2 regions of the Shewanella sp. cp20 genome follow, and region 1 is predicted to be linked to the other one. Evidence: riboswitches for the same ligand, from Rfam matches in the RefSeq annotation. Region 1 holds a riboswitch; the other holds the start of a gene.
What was found. Region 1 has a riboswitch for cobalamin ahead of DB48_RS01145 (ABC transporter ATP-binding protein). Riboswitches for the same ligand answer to the same signal wherever they lie in the genome.
Positions count from the first base shown of each region.

Region 1 (3,413 bases):
AGGGCCACTGCTTGAAGCGCTCGCCGCGAAAGTCGGCCTCTTCGAGTTTGTGGTTCTGGATCATGGTGCCCATGGCGCCGTCGAGGATCAAAATTTCCTTATTGAGCCGCGCGCGGATCGCATCGTTAATCTGCCTTACGTTTCGAACGGGGGATTGGGTCGCCATAACTTTTACCTACTTCAACTGACCTGTGCCTAATCTGACTCTTCTTAAGGGCTCTGCCTGAGGGTCGACGTTTTATTTTACTTTTGGATGTATAAACGTATAGACGTCTATACTAATCGACTTATAATACTCAGGGCAAGTCAAAAGAGTATAGGGGAAGGTGCGAACAGGTCCCATGTGCTCTGCGCCGGCTTACAGACCTAGATGCAAGGCGTGGTTCGCAGCAAATGGCTCAAGTCCTTTGTAAGAAGCACAACATAGCAGATAGGCTTGTAAGCCACGCCCTTCGGGGCTTTCACAGCAACCGGCTCTCTGCGTTATCTGACTTGGACAGGCCCCGGCATGCCCTGCGTCAGACGCCTTGAACGCCAATTGCTGTGTAAGCCAGAGTACTATGACGACTTATTCGCAACTTCCCTAAGCTTAAATCTGGTTTTACTTCGAGGGAGACGGGGCGCTGGGTGTAAGGGTTAAGGCGCTGTGGTCTTATCCGAAAGCTTGATTATTTTGAAAGTTTTTCAATACCTTATTCATCTTTCATTGCCAAGCGAGTCTCCCTGGGCGTATGCTGATAACGACTCAACTTGAAAAGGTTTAATGCTGGGGTTATGACGCAAACGACACTCTATTTGATGCGCCACGGTGAATGCGAAGGCGGCAACCTGCTTCGCGGACACAGCGATCAACCGCTTACCGAGATAGGTTTCGCCCAGATGCAGCTGGCCTATGCCAAGCTGCCCGAGGCGGTAGACAGGGTGATCAGCTCGCCGCTGTCTCGCTGCCGGGTATTTGCCGAGCATCTGACCAGCAAGAATCAGGTCAAGGTGGCGCTGGACGCCGGATTGAAGGAGGTTTACTTCGGCCGCTGGGACGGTCAGCCGATTCCTGAGCTGCATGCAGACCATGGCGCCGAGCTCACCGCCTACTGGCAAGACCCTTGGGCCAATCCATTGCCCGAGGGCGAGCCCATGGCGGCGTTCGAACAGCGTGTCGACGAGGTGGTCGAGCAACTTGTGCACCAGCACAGCGGCGAGACGCTCTTGCTCATCACCCACGGTGGAGTGATTCGTCACCTGATGGCCAAGGCGCTCGGAGTCGAGCGCGCGGTGGGTTTCTATACCCGCTTGAGTCTGGATTACGCCAGCGTGGTCAAGGTAAGCCATTACCGCGATAAGACGGGAGAAAGTTTCTGGCGTCTGCACTGGCATGATGCCGAGTGAGTCCGGCCTTGTGTCGGCGGCAAAATTTAGCATAATAACCGGGCACAGGGACCGCCTGCGCCGGGAGTATGGTGTCGAGATCGCTAAGGCGAGAACTCGGACTTAATAGGGAATTGGGGAAGGCCGAGCGCCGCTAGCCCAAACTGTGCCCGCAACTGTGAGTGTGCCCGCCAACTGGTATTATCCTTTGGCCGCCACGAGTCAGGATACCTGCCTACTCTCTAACCACTATCTCAAGCGGGTGACTTGAGGGAAGCAAAAGATGAAGAATTCCTCGGGGCCGCAACAGGCCCAAGGGCGATGGCGCCTCGGCGTGAGTCGTTCGGAGGGCGTGTAGTTGAACGCCCGCACAGATCAAGATCCACTCCCCGCGCATGACCTTGGCGATGGCATAGGCGACGGCTTATATAATGGCTTAGACGCGAAGGTGGCGCTGTCGGTGCGCGACCTCGGCTGGTGCTGCGGCGAGCGCGCCATACTGTCCCAGGTGAACCTGGCGCTGCCCGAGGGCAAGATGCTGGGGATCATAGGCCCCAACGGCGCCGGTAAGTCCAGCCTGCTGCGTTGCCTCTATCGTTTTCTCACCCCGAGCCAGGGGGAGATCACTCTGTTTGGTCAGCCCATTGCCAGCCTGAGTGCCAGGGCCTTTGCCCGTGAGGTGGCCGTGGTGCTGCAGGATACGCCGCAACATTTCGATATGACAACGGCCCAGCTGGTGGCCCTCGGACTCACGCCTCACAAGCAGGCGTTCTCTCTGACGACCAAGGCTGACCGTCTAGCAGTGAGTCAGGCGCTGGAAACCGTAGGGCTTAAGGAGCGCGCCGGGCAGACCTATGCCTCCCTCTCCGGCGGCGAGAAGCAGCGGGCGCTTATCGCCCGCGCCATAGTGCAGCAGCCCAAGTTGCTGATCCTCGACGAACCCACCAACCACCTGGATATTCGTTATCAGATCCAGATCCTCGAGCTGCTCAAGACCTTGCGGATCACTGTGGTGATCTCGATTCACGACCTGAACCTCGCCAGCGCCCTGTGCGATCACCTGTTGCTGCTGGATCAGGGCCGGGCCGTGGCGCAGGGAAGCCCAAAGCAGGTGCTGAGCGAGGCGCAGATCGCCAAGGTGTTCGGCGTCTGCTGTCAGGTAGCGCCCCATCCTCAGCATGGTAACCCGCAGATCCACTATTTCTATGGCTATCACAACAGTCTGCCGGGTGCTCACCGAGATGACGAGCCTAGCGAGATAAAGGAGGCGACTCATGCTGAGCGCTAGTCTGAGTCAGGGCGGGCGATATGGCGCCTTGCAGCAACTGGCCTTCGTCTGTCTGGGGCTCTTGACCCTGGCGACCCCGGTGCTGGCGGTGAGTTTCGGCGCGGCGCAGATAGGCGTTGCCGAGGTGCTGGAGCTGCTGCTGGCCAAGCTGAGCGGCGCCGACCCCGGCGGCGTGACCGCGAGGATCATCATAGAGCTGCGTCTGCCACGCATCTTGCTGGCCTTTATCGCCGGGTTCGGCCTGGCCTTAGCGGGCGCCGTGTTACAGACGGTGACCCGCAACCCCTTAGCCGACCCCTATCTGTTTGGTATCTCCTCGGGCGCCTCGCTGGGAGCCGTGGTGGTGATCACCCTGCTGGGCGGCGCAACCGGTGCCCTGGCCAGCGTCGGCCTGCCGCTGGGGGCCTTCATCGGTGCCAGCCTGGCGGTGATGATGGTGCTGGCCCTGTGTGGGCGGGATCTGAACACTCAGATAGAGCGCATGCTGCTCTCTGGGGTGGCGATCTCCTTCCTGTTTGGGGCGCTTGCCAGTTTGATGCTCTATTTCTCCGGGCCGCAATCGGCCGCCTCTGTGCTGTTTTGGAGCCTGGGCAGTTTCGCCAAGGCCAGTTGGTCTATGCTCTGGTTGCCCTGGCTGGTGGTGCTTGGTGCCAGCGTCGTACTACTGCTGCTGAAGCGGCAGATCCTCGCCATACAGGCGGGAGACGAGACCGCCCATACCTTAGGGATCCGGGTGCAGCGCCTGCGGCTGATCAGCCTG
Region 1 covers NZ_JPII01000007.1:184,942-188,354, forward strand. The annotation lists gene metH (methionine synthase) at 1-166, opposite strand, end outside; gene DB48_RS01140 (histidine phosphatase family protein) at 775-1,386, shown strand; cobalamin riboswitch at 1,438-1,618, shown strand; gene DB48_RS01145 (ABC transporter ATP-binding protein) at 1,778-2,653, shown strand; gene DB48_RS01150 (FecCD family ABC transporter permease) at 2,640-3,413, shown strand, end outside.

Region 2 (3,413 bases), on a different contig from region 1:
CACCTGCCAATCCCAATCGGCGCTCACACCATAGCGACGCGAAGCATCGGCGTTCACGTTGGCGCCGGGGAAACTACCACCAACGGGGGTCTCGGCGCTCGGGTCGAAGACGATCTCATCTTCGAGATCCAGACGATAGGCGCTCACGCGCAGGGTGTTTTGCTCGAGCAACAGATCCCAGCCCGCCTCGTAGCTGCGGCCGGTCTGCGGCTTGAGCCCCTGAATACTTGCCGGGGTGTAGGCCTGCTCATCCACCTTGGCGAAGCGGAAGTTGTCGTCGGCGCGCAGATAGAAGCGATGATGCTGGTTAGGGCGATAGTTGAGGCCGAGCTCGAAGGCATGGGCATCCTGATCCAGATCGATCCCATTTGGATAGGCACTGGCGTCCACCAGCTCATCGGTCACCTCAGCATAACGACCACCCACCACATAGCTGAAGCTCTCGGTGAGGGGCACGGTTGCCTGCAGATAGGCGCTGGCCAGCTTCTGCACATTGCTGCGACCGTTGCTAAATACCGACTCACCGTGGCTCAAATCCAGGCCGGTCACCAGCTTAAGCGGGCCATTATCCGTCTTGATGTTGGCAACTGCCTTAGGTTTAAACTCCAGCAGTGAGCGGGTATCGCGGCGGGTCGTATTCCAGGTACTCAGGCCTGTGATCAAGCTATCGCTGTAGTTAAGATCGGCGCCCAGCGACCAGGCCTCATTCAGCTGACGCTGATAGCCGGTGCGGGCCGCGGTAGTCATCTCATGCAGGTAGGCGTCATTAAAGAGATCACCCGCTTGTGTCGGATCCTCCTCGATCTGCTCCTCATTGAGTGCGGCAGCGAGTTCGCGATGGTTATCATAATGACTCACCTCAGCAAAGAACTGCTGCTGCACGTCGTCATACTGCAGGCGTCCCAGCACTGAGCTGGTCTCGCTGGCGTTGTGCTCGCGATAGTTATCGCTCTTGAGATGATTGGCCGCACCATAGAGACGCCAGTTGTCGTTGATCGCTACCGAACCGTCGGCCTTGGCTTCGAAGGTGTCGAAGCTACCGCCTGAAAGCTGCAGGCTGCCGCCGTTATCTTTAGGCGCCTTAGTGATGATGTTGATCACCCCGCCGACCGCCTGATCGCCATAGAGCACACCGGCGCTGCCAGACAATATCTCGACTCGCTCCACCTGATTGAGTCCGATGGCGCTGATGCTCGGCGCGGCAATATCGATATTGTTAAGACGGCGACCGTCGACAAGGATCAAGGTGTTGTTGGCGGCCTGACCTGCGCCGAAACCGCGCATGGCAAACACAGCGCCCGAGTTAGAGTCAGAGACCTGAATACCGCTCTGTCCCCGCAGCAACTCGGTGAGGTTGGTGGCGCCACTAAGCTCGATGGCGGCAGCGTCGATCACATTGACGTTGGCCGCGATGTTGATAGGGGTGTTTTCGCTGCGACCGATAACCGTGATGGTCTCATCCACAGGCCCTGGGGTGCCCGAAGTCGTCGCTAAGGCTGGGAAGCTCCCGGCCAGACAGGCGCCAAGCAGTAGCGCGATTTTACTAGGTTGTGTACCCATTTTCCTTTAACTCCTAAAAGGGAAACAGGGCAAGTCGTCACGACTGGGCGCAGTCCATCAAACCGCCTGGGTCGCATTTTGAGATCTGCCCGCCGAAATCTCAAAATCACCTTAAGGGCCGGTCTCCGGACTGAGGCTAAGTTCAAACGATGCGTTTAAACGACGAGCATAGATTTTTTTAACGCCATGATGTTAAAGGCATGGCGCACCCAGCTCTCACCTATCACCGTTGCGGGGGCAGTGCCAGACTCTCACTGGCTTCCCGATTATCCCGTGTCGTCTCGCGCCACAGGCACCACATAAGGTTGACTAAATTTGGTTATGCTCTGCCTTCGGCCCCGCGGCTTATTGTGCGGCGTTGAGGAGACGACTCTCCAGGCCCGGTGACAGAACGCGGGCATTATAGACGTCTACACGTATAAATGTCTAATACTCCCAGGCTCGGCCTCATCAGAATCTTCGCCAAGGGAGCAGGTTCACGCACTAAAGACAGCTTCACGCCCTAAAAACAATGAAGGAGGCCTAAGCCTCCTTCATCACATTATTGCGTCATCATATCACTAACGATATCAGGCCTCGGCTAATGCCTTAGGGTTGTCGCCATATTCGTTGCCTTCTACACTGTCCTGCACATAGAAGATAAGCAACACGATGGCGCCGATCAGCGGGATCAGGCCGATCAACTGCCACCAGCCCGAACGGCCAGTGTCATGCAGGCGTCTGGCTGACATGGAGATAGTTGGGATAAACATCACCAGCGCAAAGATGGTGCTCAACATATACAGACCGGTTGCGACATCGATAGCGGCCGTGACGGCGTAGAAGATGATGTAGAACAGGGTATACATCCAAAATTCTTTGCGACGCGCACGGCCGGTGAAATCAGCAAACTTCTTCAACGCACCAATAAAATATTCCATTATAGTTCCCTTTGTTTACGTAAATTAACCGAAAAACTCCAATAAAGAGGGGGCCATTCCTGAGCCCCCTATTGGATAGGCTTCATAATATATCAATAGTTTCAAAAATATAATTGAAATTTAATGACAATCTCGCTTCGCTCACAGACCATCCACTTGCATCTAAAAAAATCGCCCCCTTGTGCCGTGAGGCAAGTAGATCAACCTGCATCTAACGAGCGAGACTAACGCAGGCTCGCCATGTCGGCGATGCGCTCGATGGGCGGTGCTATCTTGAGCGAAGAGGTTGATAGCAAGGCCTCTCCCCGCGCCGATTGATGCAGCAGAAACAGATCTTCCTCACCGGCGATAACCGTGTAGTGGCCTATCTCGCCTACCGGCTTATCTATGCCCCGCTCACCCCTATGAGTATGGGGCATCTTGTCGCAGGTTAGCATGGCGCTATAGCTTGCCTTGCCACCTAGCTCGCTGGCGCCCAGTTTCTGATAATGCATCTCCCCTTCGCAGGTATTACGGTACTGCTCGGCGAAACCGTCGAGAAAGGCCTCTGGGTCGATACTGGCAGCCATGCCTTTAAATCCCTGCACACAATAGAGCGACGACCAGTGGGCCAGCATCTCCTTGGCGGGGACAAACTCGGCCGAAAACATATCGCCGTGCTGCTCGCTATAGGCTAGCCGCCAGTTAGCGGGGAAATACAGTCCAAGATTTTGCTTGAAAATGGTCAGCTGGCTGGCTTGTACCTGAACCTGTGACGACATCTGTGCCACCTGGGTGGCGCTCACGCTAAGGGGTTGGAGGAGCAAGGCCAGCGCCAGCCCTCTCGCCAAAGCCTGTGCTAATACCTGTGGTGAAAAATCCATTTTATCTACCTCATCCTCAATGCTGCGACACTTAGATAGCCGACAAAGATAGCCAACAAAGATAGCCAAC
Region 2 covers NZ_JPII01000008.1:11,075-14,487, reverse strand. The annotation lists gene DB48_RS02095 (TonB-dependent receptor) at 1-1,560, opposite strand, end outside; cobalamin riboswitch at 1,660-1,876, opposite strand; gene DB48_RS02090 (DUF805 domain-containing protein) at 2,130-2,480, opposite strand; gene DB48_RS02085 (hypothetical protein) at 2,705-3,343, opposite strand.
Region 2: linked by a shared signal. The riboswitch ahead of DB48_RS02095 (TonB-dependent receptor) and the one ahead of DB48_RS01145 (ABC transporter ATP-binding protein) in region 1 are both predicted to bind cobalamin.